Linked DNA regions of Rhodobacter capsulatus SB 1003. The protein of the gene in region 2 interacts with the protein of the main gene of each other region in a pairwise test. Links are inferred from orthologs where the notes say so. Each region holds a gene or a part of one and is shown on either strand. Other genes may lie near its edges. The genes, in order: def and RCAP_RS13430.

Region 1 (6,216 bases), 700 kb from region 2 along the record:
ACACGCTTCTGGTGCTGGAAGCCGGGATGCGGCGGGCGTTCGGCCCGCGCGAGGACGTGTTGAAAGCGATGGTGCAGAATGCCGCCGATCTGAGCCGCGGCGCCGGACCGGGAGGAGTGGCATGACCCGCAAGCCGAATTCCGAGGCCGAGGCATCCGAGGCGGCGGCGGCCCTGCGCCGGGCAATCCCCAGCCGCAAGCCCCCCGCCCCCCTCGGCCCGACCGCGTTGCAGGCGGCAGAGACCGGCCTTCCCGCCCCGGCCCGCCGGAGCGAACCGGAAGCCCCCCCCCCGGCCGAGGCGCGGATCTCGCCCCGGGTGGCGCTGCTGATCGGCTATGTCACGCTTGCGGTTCTGGTCGGGGGCTTCGGGCTTTGGTCGGTGGTCTCCTCGATCGCGGGGGCGGTCATCGCCTCGGGGCAGATCGAGGTCGATCAGCACCGGCAGGTGGTGCAGCATCCCGATGGCGGCGTGGTCGCCGAAATCCATGTGCACGAGGGCGATAGCGTCAGCGCCGGGCAGCTGTTGATCCGGCTTGACGGCGATCTGGTGCGGTCGGAACGCGCCATCGTCGAGGGGCAGTTCTTCGAGCTGCTGGCCCGGCGCGGGCGGCTGGAGGCGGAACGGGCGGATGCGCCCGAGATCCGGTTCCATCCCGAACTGCTCGAGGCGGCCCAGACCCGTCCCGATGTGGCCGAGCTGGTCGAGGGGCAGCGGCGGCTGTTCGAGGCGCGGGCGCAGACCCTGCGCAAGGCGCTTGATCAGGTGACCAAGCGCGCCGAGCAGACCCAGGCGCAGATCGGCGGCATCGAGGCGCAGCGCATCGCCACCGAGGAACAGGAAGCGCTGATCGCGCGGGAACTGGCCGATCAGCAGCAATTGCTGGACAAGGGGCTGGCGCAGGCCAGCCGGGTGCTGGCGCTGCAGCGCGAGGCGGCCAGTCTGGCCGGCGAGGTCGGCGCGCTGGTGGCGCAAAAGGCCCAGGCCGAGGGCAAGGTGACCGAACTGGATCTGGAGGCGCTGCGGCTGACCTCGCAGCGGCGCGAGGATGCCGAAACCGAGCTGCGCGACATCGGCTACCGGGAGCTGGAACTGGCGGAACGGCGCCGGTCACTGACCGAACAGATCGAGCGGCTGGACATGCGCGCGCCGGTGGGCGGGATCGTCTATGCGATGACGGTGACGACGCCGCGCGCGGTGATCCGGGCCGCGGAGCCCGTGCTTTACATCGTGCCGCAGGACCGGCCGCTGCTGGTGGCGGCAAGGATCTCGCCGATCAACATCGACGAGGTGCGAATCGGGCAGCCGGTGGCGCTGCGGTTTCCGGCCTTTGCCAGCCGCACGACGCCTGAGCTGTTCGGCCAGGTGACGCAGATCTCGGCCGATGCGCTGATCGACGAGGCCTCGCGGCTGTCCTATTTCCGCGCCGAGGTGATGCTGAACCCGGGCGAGGCGGACAAGCTGGGCGCGTTGCAACTGCTGCCCGGCATGCCCGCCGAGGTCTATATCCGCACCGGCGACCGCAGCCCGCTGGCCTATCTGACCAAGCCCTTCACCGATTATTTCACCCGCGCCTTCCGCGAGGATTGATCAGAGCCGGTCCAGCAGCGCAGGCGTCGGCCAGGCATCGGCGGGCAGGCCCAGACGGCCCTGTTCGATCTGCACGGCCTCGCGGGTCTTTTCGCCCAGAATGCCGTCGATCGGGCCGACATCATGGCCGCGCGCCTGCAGCCGCGCCTGCAGCGCCTTCATCTGCGCGGGCGCCAGACCGGGTTCGGCCGCGCGCGGATCGACCCGGGGGGCGCCCTCCAGCCGCGTCGCGAAATAGGCGGCGGTGGTGACATAGACGAAGCTCTTGTTCCATTCGAAGAGCACGCGGAAATTCGGATAGGCCAGGAAAGCCGGGCCCTTGCGCCCCATCGGCAGCAGCACCGACCCCTGCGCGCCCGCGAATTGCCCCGACCGCGGCACCACCCCCATCCGCGCCCAATCGGCGGTGGACAGGCTGCGGTCAAGCCCGGTCTGCGCCCAGTCCATGTCCGCAGGCACGATGATTTCCTGCAACCAGGGCTCGCCCGGGCGCCAGCCCATCGACGCGATCATCTTCGCCCCCGACATCAGCGCATCGGCGCTGGAGCCCTTGAGGTTCACATGCCCGTCGCCATCGCCATCGACGCCGTTGCGCAGGATGTCGGCGGGCAGCATCTGCACCTGCCCGATCTCGCCCGCCCAGGCGCCGATGGTCCGTTGCGGGTCGAAATCGCCGCGCGCGTAAAGCTCGGCCGCGGCCAGAACCTGCGGGCGGAACAGATCCGGGCGGCGGCAGTCATGCGCCAGCGTCACCAGCGCATCGCGGGTGTTGAAATCGCCCTGCACCTTGCCGAAATCGGTCTCGAGCGCCCAGAACGCCAAAAGCACCCCGCGCGAGACGCCGTATTGGCGTTCCGCGGCGTCAAAGACCGACGCGTATTTCTGCGCCATCGCCGCGCCTGTCTGCAGCCGGTTCTTCGAAATCACCGAAGCCTGAAAATCGAGGAAGCTTTTCCGGAACACGCCCTGCGCCCGGTCGGCTTTCAGCACCCGGCCATCCTGCCGCACGCCCGCGAAAAACGAATCGGCCGTCGCGGCGGAGAGGCCGTTGCGCTGCATCTCGGCCTTCAGCCCCGCGACGAAGCCGGAGAAGTTTCCGCCGCATTCGGCATGGGCGGCAAGGGGCAGGCACAGGCTGAACAGCAATGGGGCAAGAGGGGATCGCATCGGCTTCTCCGGAAAGGATCTTTCCGCAGGGTAATCGGCACCGGGCCGCGGGGCAACCGGGCGTTGCGTTTACGGCACGTCAGCGCGGCGTCATACCGTATTCACTTGATTTTTACGTCTCACATCACACACTTGGCACGAGGGTTGCCCAGGGAGGGGTGACCCGCTGGAGGGTAAGATGGAGTTCTTGTCGAAGGAAATTCTGGCCGGCTTGCGCGAGGCGACCCGGCGCGACAGCAAACGCCCGGCGCGGCTGACCGTGCATGCCGGGGGCCGTGTCTGGCCGATCCTGAAACGCTGGTCGGGCGGCTTTTCGCTGGATGCGGCGCAGGTCACCAATCTGCGCGGCCATGTCCAGATCTTCGACGGCGAACGCCCCGTTGCCACCGCCCTGATCGTCGCCGCCGAGGTGGATGGCTTCGAGCTGATCTGTTCGACCAAGCGCGAAACCCCGGTGCGCCATGGTCCCGCGCTGGATTTCGAACGCGAGGACCGCACGCCGCCGCTGGGCTTCATGCCCCCCGCGTAAACGTCAAAGCCGCGCGGGCAGCGCCAGACCTTTGAGAATTTCGGCGGAGGGCATCGGTTTCTTGCCCTCCCGTTGCGCTTCCAGCACCCGAAGCGCCCCCGTGCCGCAGGCGATGTCGAAGCCGTGCAGCACCGTTCCGGGGTCACCGCAGCCCTCGGCTGGTTCGGCCCGCAGCAGCTTCACCCGCTCGCCCGCCACCTCGCACCAGGCCCCCGGAAAGGGCGAGAGCCCGTTCACCAGCCGCACCAGCTCTGCCGCCGGGCGGGTCCAGTCGATCTTCGCCTCGGCCTTGTCGATCTTGGCGGCATAGGTCACGCCCGCCTCGGACTGCGCTTCGGGGGTCAGATCGTCGAGCCGTTCGAGCGTCTCGCAGATCATCCGCGCGCCCATCGCACTCAGCCGGTCATGCAATTCGCCCGTCGTTTCGGTCGCGCCGATGGTCAGGGCCTCGCGCAGCAGCACCGGGCCGGTATCCAGCCCCGCCTCCATCTGCATGATGCAGATCCCGGTTTCCGCATCGCCCGACAGGATGGCGCGATGAATCGGCGCCGCCCCCCGCCAGCGCGGCAACAGCGAGGCGTGGATGTTCAGACAGCCGCGCCGGGGCGCATCCAGAATCGCCTGCGGCAGGATCAGCCCATAGGCAACGACAACCGCGATATCGGCGTTCAGCGCGGCGAAAGCCTCGCGATCCTCGGGCGCCTTGAAGTTCAAGGGATGGCGGACCGACAGACCCAGGGCCTCGGCGCGGGCCTGCACCGGCGAGGGCCGCAAGGCCTTGCCACGCCCGGCGGGCCGGGGCGGCTGGCTGTAGACGGCCACGACCTGATGCCGGACGGCGAGCGCCTCCAGCACCGGCACCGAAAATTCGGGCGTTCCCATGAAGATGACGCGCATCAGGCTTTCTTCGCGAATTTGGCCGATTTCGCCACCAGCATCTTGCGTTTGAGCATGCTGAGGTGATCGACATAGGTCTTGCCGTTCAGATGGTCGATCTGGTGCTGCACCGAGGTCGCCCAGAGATGGACGAAATCGCGCTCTTCAATCTCGCCCGCCGCATTCAGGAACCGCACCGTCACCGCGCGCGGCCGCGAAATCGTCGCCCAGACGCCGGGCAGGTTCGGGCTGGCCTCGTCATGCTCGCGCATCTGGCCCGAGGCATGCAGCACCTCGGGATTGGCCATCAAGATCGCCTGCCCCCGCGCTTCCGAGGCATCGACCACGGCCAGCCGCAGCATCACCCCGATCTGCGGCGCGGCCAGACCGACACCCTGCCCCGGCATCGCCTCCATCGTGTCGACCATGTCGGCCCAGATCGCGCGGATCTCGTCGGTGATCGCCTCGACCGGCGCGGCGGCGGTATGCAACCGCTTGTCGTCAAAACGAATGAAGGGACGGACGGCCACTTAGCCCCGCCCCTCGCGCGCCCATTCCCGCTTCAGCTTTTCCAGCTTGCGGGTGACCATCTGCCGCTTCAGCGGCCCCAGATGATCGATGAAGAGCTTGCCGTTCAGGTGGTCAAGTTCATGCTGCGCGCAGGTCGCCCAGAGCCCGTCGAACTGTTCCTCGTGCATCTGGCCGTCAAGGCCAAGCCAGCGCATCCGCACCTCTTTCGGGCGGGTCACATCGGCATATTGCTCCGGCAGCGAGAGGCAGCCTTCCTCGTGCACGTTCTTTTCCTCGGAGACCCAGGTGATTTCCGGATTGATCATCACCATGGCTTCGGGGAAACCGGTCTTTTCCTTCGCGCAATCCATCACGAAGATGCGCGACATGACGCCGATCTGCGGCGCGGCCAGGCCGACGCCGGGGGCATCATACATGGTTTCCAGCATGTCGTCGGCCAATTGGCGAATGGTGTCGTCCAGCGCTGCGACGGGGTCGCAAAGCTTCTTGAGCCGGGGATCGGGATGGATCAGGATGGGGCGCGTTGTCATGCGCATTTTTTATTGGATGCGGGCCGGTCGCGCAATGGCGACCTTTGCGCGCAGGGTCGTTCTGCAAAATGGCAAAATTTCGGGAAGAAGTTCCAAATATTACATCTTCACTGGAACATTGGACCGGAATATCAATCACATCAAGAACGATGCCCCAAACCTGCCATACGCTCAGGAGCCTGCCATGACCGCCCTTCCCGACTTCGACGAAGTCATCGACCGCATCGGCACCCATTCGGTGAAATGGGACTGCATGGAGAGCCTTTATGGCGTTTCCCCGCAGGAGGGAATCGCGATGTGGGTGGCGGACATGGACTTTCGCCCGCCGCAGGCGGTGCAGGACGCGCTGCAGACGCTGCTGCATCAGGGTGTTTATGGCTACTGGGGCGACGAGCGCGCCTATCAGGCCGCGATTCAATGGTGGATGGCGAACCGGCAAGGCTGGAAGATCCAGCCCGAATGGATCTTCACCACGCATGGGCTGGTGAACGGCACGGCGCTGTGCCTGCAGGCCTTCACCCAGCCGGGCGATGGCGTCGTTTTGATGACGCCGGTCTATCACGCTTTTGCCCGGGTCATCCGCGCTTCGGGGCGCAGGGTGGTCGAATGCCCGCTGGTGCAAATCGACGGCCGCTATGAAATGGATTTCGACGCCTGGGAGGCGAAGATGGACGGGACGGCGAAGATGCTGATCCTGTGTTCGCCGCACAATCCGGGCGGGCGCGTCTGGACCGAGGCCGAGCTGAAGGCAACGGCCGACTTCGCGCGGCGCCACAACCTGATCCTTGTCTCGGACGAGATCCACCATGATCTGGTGATGCCCGGGCACCGCCACATCCCGATGGCGGTGGCCGCGCCCGATCAGCCGGTGGTGATGATGACGGCGACGACCAAGACCTTCAACATCGCGGGCGGCCATTCCGGCAATGTGATCATCGCCGATCCGGCGCTGCGGGCGCGGTTTGCGGCCACCATGGCGGCGCTCGGGATCTCGG
Region 2 (6,215 bases):
GCTAATTCTGTGCGGCAGGTGGCCACAGGCAGATGAGGGGCTCTGCCGCCCGGGGCGCTGCGGCGGCGCAGGCCCGGTCCGGCGGCATCCGCCGTTCCCCCGGGATCCGCGCCGCGCCGGATCACCGCTGCTGCAGCGCCAATCTGACCCCAAGACCAACCAGCAGCGTGCCAAGGGCCCGGTCCAGCCAGCGTCCGACCCCGGGGCGATCGCGCAATCCGCGCGTCACGGTCGCGCCGATCAGGACCAGGGGCGGCTCGATCAGCGCCGCGACCGCGATCACCAGAAACCCGTGCAGGAACAGCTGTGCCCACACCGGCCCCGCACCGGCCACGACAAATTGCGGCAGGAAGGCCAGGAAAAAGATCGCGACCTTGGGGTTCAGCAGCGACACGAACACGCCCTGACGCCAGACCTGCCAGCCCGGGCAGAGGCCTTCGGGCGCCTCGGAGACGAAGCTGCCCCCGGGCGCGCGCAGGGCCTTGAGGCCGAGAAAGATCAGATAGGCCGCCCCGATCGCCTTCACCAGCGCGAAGGCCAGCGCCGAGGAGGCGAGCAGCGCCGACAGCCCGGCGGCGGCAAAAAGCGCATGGCCGAGGGCGCCCGTCCAGACCCCCGTCATCGCCGCGAACCCCGCCTTGCGACCGCCGCGCAGGGTTTGCCCGAGGATGAAGGCCATGTCCGGGCCGGGGGACAGGTTCAAAAGCACGGCGGCGGTCAGAAAGCCCGACCAGTGCAGCGCGGTGTAGTCGAACATGGAGCGGCCCTTCGTGCGGAAAACGGAGGCGAGGTTAGGGCAGCCGCAGGACGCCCGCAAGCAAGCAGGCGCGATCTTGACGCGCCGCAGACCCCCGGTTTGTCGCAGACCCTTGTGTTTGCGCACGTCCCAAGGCAGCTTGGCCCGGCTCCGGGGAGGGATCATGCGACTGTCGATTGCGTTTCTTGTGGCGGGCTATGTGCTCAGCCAGTTCTATCGTGCCTGCCTTGCGGTGCTGACGCCGGTTCTGAAGACGGAACTGGGGGCCTCGGCCGAGGATCTGGCCGTCTCGCTTGGCCTTTGGTATCTGGCCTTCGCGCTGATGCAGATCCCGGTGGGCGAGGCGCTCGACCGGATCGGGCCGCGCCGGACCGTGGGCTGGCTGCTGGCCTTGGGCGGGGGCGGGGGCGCGGCGACCTTCGCGCTGGCCACCGGACCCTGGGGCATCCATCTGGCGATGGTGCTGATCGGCATCGGCTGCTCGCCCGTTCTGATGGGATCTTACTACATCTTTGCGCGCAGTTTTTCCCCCGCGATCTTCGGCACTTTGGCCGCGGCGGTTATCGGGGTCGGCAGTCTGGGCAATCTGGCAGGCGCCGCGCCGCTTGCCGCGGCGATCGACGCGTTCGGCTGGAGGGCCACGCTTTGGGGGCTGACCGGGGTGACGCTAGTCGTGGCGCTGGCGATCCTGATCTTTACCCGCGACCCGGAACGCATCGCGCACAAGGGCCAAAAGGGCAATGTTTTCGACATCCTGCGGCTGCCCGGCTTCTGGCTGATCCTGCCCTTGATCTTTGCCAATTACACTGCCGCCGCGGCGATCCGGGGGCTTTGGGCGGGACCTTGGCTGAGCGCGCTGCAGGACGCCGATGCGGGCCTGATCGGCAAGGTCACGCTGGCGATGGGGGTGGCGATGGTGCTGGGCAATTTCGCCTATGGCCCGGCCGACCGCATCCTTGGCAGCCACAAGCGGGTGGCGATTGCGGGCAATCTGGTGCTCTGTCTGGCGCTTGCGGCGCTTGCCTTCGCGCCCGATGCGGGGCTGTGGCAGGCGACGGCGCTTCTGGCCGCGGTGGGGTTCTTTGGCGCCTCCTTCCCGGTTCTGATGGCGCATGGGCGGACCTTCCTGCCGCCGCATCTGGTGGGCCGGGGGGTGACGCTTTTGAACCTGTTCTCGATCGCCGGGGCGGGGATCGGGCTCTTCCTGTCGCGTCCGGTCTTTGCCGCGGCCTCAAGCGCGGGCGATCCGGTGGCGGCCTATCGGGCGCTTTTCCTGTTCTTCCTGATCCCGGTCGTGGCCGGTCTGGCGGTCTATCTGTTCTCGCGCGCGCGGCCCCATTGAGGGGGCGAAGGCCATCGCCTTCGCCCTGCGAGACGGTTCCCCTTGTCAGACGGGGGCCCAAAGGCCCCCGGCCAGCGCCCGCCCCGCCCCATGGCGGGCGCTTTCGCGCCGCCCGGGGCTGGCGCTGGCCTCTGTCGCGCCTGGCGCAGATCGGCCCCGGGGCAGACGCTGCACCGACGGGCGGGGAAACGCGGGTCGCGTTTCCTGATCCGCCCGATCCGATCCGGGACCTTTGCGCACCACTTTCCCGAAAACTTCCCGAACCCTTTCCAAACCCCCCCGTTTCCGCTAGCGGGGGTCGTTCTTTCGAGAAGGAGGTCCGGATGGGCTACAAGGTCGTCGTCGTCGGTGCCACGGGCAACGTTGGCAAGGAAATGCTGAACATTCTCGCCGAGCGCGAGTTTCCGGTGGACGAAATCGCGGCGCTGGCGTCGCGCAAGTCGCTTGGCACCGAAGTCAGCTTTGGCGACCGAACTTTGAAGACCCAGGACCTCGACACGTTCGATTTCACCGGCTGGGACATCGCGCTCTTCGCGATCGGCTCGGACGCGACGAAAGTCTACGCGCCGAAAGCCGCGTCGCAGGGCTGCGTGGTGATCGACAACTCCTCGCTGTACCGTTACGACCCGGAAATCCCGCTGATCGTGCCCGAGGTGAACGCTGATGACGTCGTGCGCTACACCAACAAGATGATCATCGCGAACCCGAACTGCTCGACCGCGCAGATGGTGGTGGCGCTGAAACCGCTGCATGACCGCGCGAAAATCAAGCGCGTCGTGGTCTCGACCTATCAATCGGTCTCGGGCACCGGCAAGGAAGCGATGGACGAGCTTTGGAACCAGACCAAGGGCATGTATGTCCCCGGTCAGGAAGTCGCGCCCAAGGTTTACCCCAAGCAGATCGCCTTCAACGTGATCCCGCATATCGACGTCTTCCTTGATTCCGGCGAGACCAAGGAAGAATGGAAGATGGTGGCCGAGACGAAGAAGATCCTTGATCCGTCGATCAAAGTCACCGCGACCTGCGTGCGCGTGCCGGTCTTCGTCGGCCATTCGGAAGCGGTGAACATCGAGTTCGAGGAATTCCTCGACTGGGAAGAAGCGACCGAGATCCTGCGCGAAGCCCCGGGCGTGCTCGTCGTCGACAAGCGTGAAGCCGGTGGCTACATCACGCCGGTCGAATGCGTCGGCGAATATGCCACCTACATCTCGCGCATCCGGCAGGACAGCACGATCGAGAACGGGCTGAACCTGTGGTGCGTCTCGGACAACCTGCGCAAGGGCGCGGCGCTGAATGCGGTGCAGATCGCCGAAGTGCTGGGCCAACGCTGCCTGAAAAAAGGCTGATCACGCGCCACCCGCTGAAACGTGAGGGCGTCCCCCCGGGGCGCCCTCTTGCTTTTGCGCGCGACCCAAGGGACGCTGAGAGCATCTTTTCCCGGGAGGACCCCCATGCCCCGTCTGCCGCTTTTCGCCAGCCTTTGCCTTGCCTGCGCCCCCGCGGCGCTGTTTGCCGCGCCCGCGGAAATTCCCGCAACCCTTTCCACGGTCACGCTTTTCCCCGAAGGCGCGCAGGTGACTCGTTCCGTCACCGTGCCCGCGGGCGTGACCGAGGTGCTGGTGCCCGATCTGCCCGACGGCACCGATCCCGCCAGCCTGCGCGTGATGGGCGAGGGGGTGGAGATCGGCGCGGTGACGCTGATGGACGCGCGCGAACCCGCCGCCGAACGCGCGCCCTCGGCCGAGGTCAGCGCGGCCCGCGCCGCGCTCGAGGCCGCGCGGGCCGATCTGGCCGCGCAGCAGGACAAGCTGGCCGCGCTGCGCGCCAAGATCACCGCGGCCGAGGCCGAGGCCGATTTCTTCACCGCGCTCGATACCTCGAACACGCCGCCCGACAAGGTGACGGCGCTGGCGCGGACGGTCTCCGAGGGGGTGTTTGCGGCCGAACAGGCGCGGATCGCCGCCCGGGCCGAGGTGCGCGCGGCGGAAGCGGCGCTGAAACCGGCGAAAGAGGCGGTGGCGCGGGCGAAACAGGCGCTCGACGCGCTGCAAAACCCGAAAAAGGACAGCGATTCGCTGCTGCTGACGGTCTCGGGCGCGGGCAGGGTCACGGTGACGACCTTTGTGGCCGAGGCGGGCTGGGCGCCGAGTTACGATGCGCGGCTGGACAGCGCGGCGGGCAGCCTCGCGCTGGATCGGTTCGTCTCGGTGCATCAGGCCTCGGGCGAGGATTGGCGCGGGGTGGCGCTGGTGCTGTCCACGGCGCGGCCCTCGGAGCGCACCGACCCGTCGCAGATGTGGTCGGATCTGCGCCGCATCGGCCCGGCCGAGCCGCCGATGGTGGGGATGGCGGCGCCGAAAGCGGCGATGGACAGCTATGCCGTCCCGGTGGCAGAGGCCGCCCCGGCCCCGGCGGCGGGCCGGATGGCGATGGAATTGCAAGGTGAAACCGTGACTTACACCTATCCGGGCGCGGTCGATATCCGCGACGGGGTGGAAAACCTGCGCCTGAAGCTGGATCGGATCGAGACGCCGGTCAAGCTGCTGGCCGAGGCGGTGCCGATGTTCGACGAGACCGCCTATCGGGTCGTCGAGGGGCGGACCGCGGGGGCAGAGCCGATCCTGCCCGGCCCGGCGGTGCTCTGGCTTGATGGCGCGGTGGTGGGGGCGGCGGATCTGCCGCTGATCGCGGCGGGCGACAGGCTGCGGCTGGGCTTTGGCGCGATCGACGGGCTGCGGCTGAAGCGGGTGATCCCGCAGACGAACGAGGGCGACCGCGGCCTGATCACGAAATCGAACGAACGGACCGAGACCGCCGAAATCACGGTGGAGAACCTGACCGGCAAGCCCTGGGCGCTGCGGGTGATCGACCGCGTGCCCTATGCCGAACAGGAGGATCTGCAGATCACCCATGCCGCGACGCCGCCCGCGACCACGACCGATTACGACGACATGCGCGGCGTTCTGGCCTGGGAGTTCGATCTGGCGGCCGGGGCGACGCAGGCGATCCGGCTTGACACGAAGATGCGCTGGCCCGCCGATCAGGTGCTGCAGTAAGCCCCAGGCTTATGGAGATCCTCAAGGCCCTGTTGATCGGCTCCGGGGTCTGTGCCCTGTTGCGCGGGACCGACGGGGCGCTGTCGAATCTGGAGGTGGCGCTGATCTCCGGGCTTTGGGCCGCGGCGGTGGGGCTGGTATTCCGGCGGATCGCCCGCGGGCGACGGGACGCCGCCCGCCGGTCATCGGGCCGGACCGGCAAAGAAAAAACCTGACCGGAGGCGTTCTGCCGCCGGTCAGGCCCTGGCCCCGCATGCGGGGGGCCGGATCACGCCGCCATTCTGGCGGTGCAGCGGGGTCGCCTTCAGGCGGCCCGCCCCGGGTGTCGTCCCCTGCCGGTCACACCGACCTCGCGCGGGGCAAGCCCCGCCCGTCGGGTCAGCGCGCCGGGGAAGGGGGCGCGGTATTGCAGCATCAGATCGGTCAGCGAATGGCCGATCTCTTCTATCCAGAGCACGAACCGGTCCGAAGGCCATTCGTGCAGTCCAAGCCGTTCGTCCTCGAGCCGCAGCACGAAGCCGGCCTTGCGCAGCTTGGCTTGCAGATCAAGCCATCCCTGCGCCTTGTCGAAGGCGGCGGTGATCACCGCCATCTCGTTTTTTTGCACGACGCTCGGGGCCTCGCGCAGCGCGTCGCTCAGCGAGCGTCGGATCAGCTCTGCAGGCGTTTCCTCCTGCAGGCGGGCGGCGGCCTCGATCTTGGCGATCAGGTCCGTCGGAAGGCGAAGGGTGACGAGTCGGTGCTGGGTCATGTCGTCAGATTCGCGCATCGACCTTAATACGAGGTGAATCGAATTAAGGTTGATTCAGATCGGCTCGAAAATTTTGCTCTCCGGGTTGAACTGCCAGAGCATCCCCTCGCCGATGTCGTTCCAAAGCCCGTGCAGGCTCATGTCGCCCGCCTCGACCGCGGCGCGCACGAAGGGGAAGGTCAGCAGGTTTTCCAGGCTGATCACCACCGCTTCGCGTTCCAGCGCGGTGACCCGCTCGGTCTCGGGCTTGTCCTTGACGCGCTCGAAACCGGGCCGCAGCAGATCAAGCCAGGTGCCGACGAACGACGT

The links.
Region 1: the proteins of RCAP_RS13430 (region 2) and def interact in binary tests that used the Escherichia coli proteins (3 or more experiments, as listed by UniProt). The link is inferred for Rhodobacter capsulatus SB 1003 from one-to-one orthologs.

What each region holds. Positions count from the first base shown.
Region 1 is NC_014034.1:3,596,662-3,602,877, forward strand. What follows is about bases 3,457-6,216. They hold def (peptide deformylase), read right to left. Parts: upstream 5,222-6,216; coding sequence 4,691-5,221; downstream 3,457-4,690. Other genes in these bases: fmt (methionyl-tRNA formyltransferase), read right to left, coding at 3,457-4,181; def (peptide deformylase), read right to left, coding at 4,181-4,690; RCAP_RS16815 (MalY/PatB family protein), read left to right, coding at 5,406-6,216. Outside these bases: RCAP_RS16780 (type I secretion system permease/ATPase), read left to right, coding at 1-125; RCAP_RS16785 (HlyD family type I secretion periplasmic adaptor subunit), read left to right, coding at 122-1,588; RCAP_RS16790 (lytic murein transglycosylase), read right to left, coding at 1,589-2,755; RCAP_RS16795 (hypothetical protein), read left to right, coding at 2,934-3,284; more of fmt, read right to left, coding at 3,288-3,456. UniProt on the Escherichia coli protein: Removes the formyl group from the N-terminal Met of newly synthesized proteins. Requires at least a dipeptide for an efficient rate of reaction. N-terminal L-methionine is a prerequisite for activity but the enzyme has broad specificity at other positions.
Region 2 is NC_014034.1:2,898,060-2,904,274, reverse strand. What follows is about bases 1,675-4,433. They hold RCAP_RS13430 (aspartate-semialdehyde dehydrogenase), read left to right. Parts: upstream 1,675-2,422; coding sequence 2,423-3,445; downstream 3,446-4,433. Other genes in these bases: RCAP_RS13425 (DUF4139 domain-containing protein), read left to right, coding at 3,551-4,433; RCAP_RS13435 (MFS transporter), read left to right, coding at 1,675-2,099. Outside these bases: RCAP_RS13440 (LysE family translocator), read right to left, coding at 122-757; more of RCAP_RS13435, read left to right, coding at 921-1,674; more of RCAP_RS13425, read left to right, coding at 4,434-5,155; RCAP_RS13420 (hypothetical protein), read left to right, coding at 5,167-5,370; RCAP_RS13415 (hypothetical protein), read right to left, coding at 5,460-5,924; RCAP_RS13410 (carbonic anhydrase), read right to left, coding at 5,961-6,215.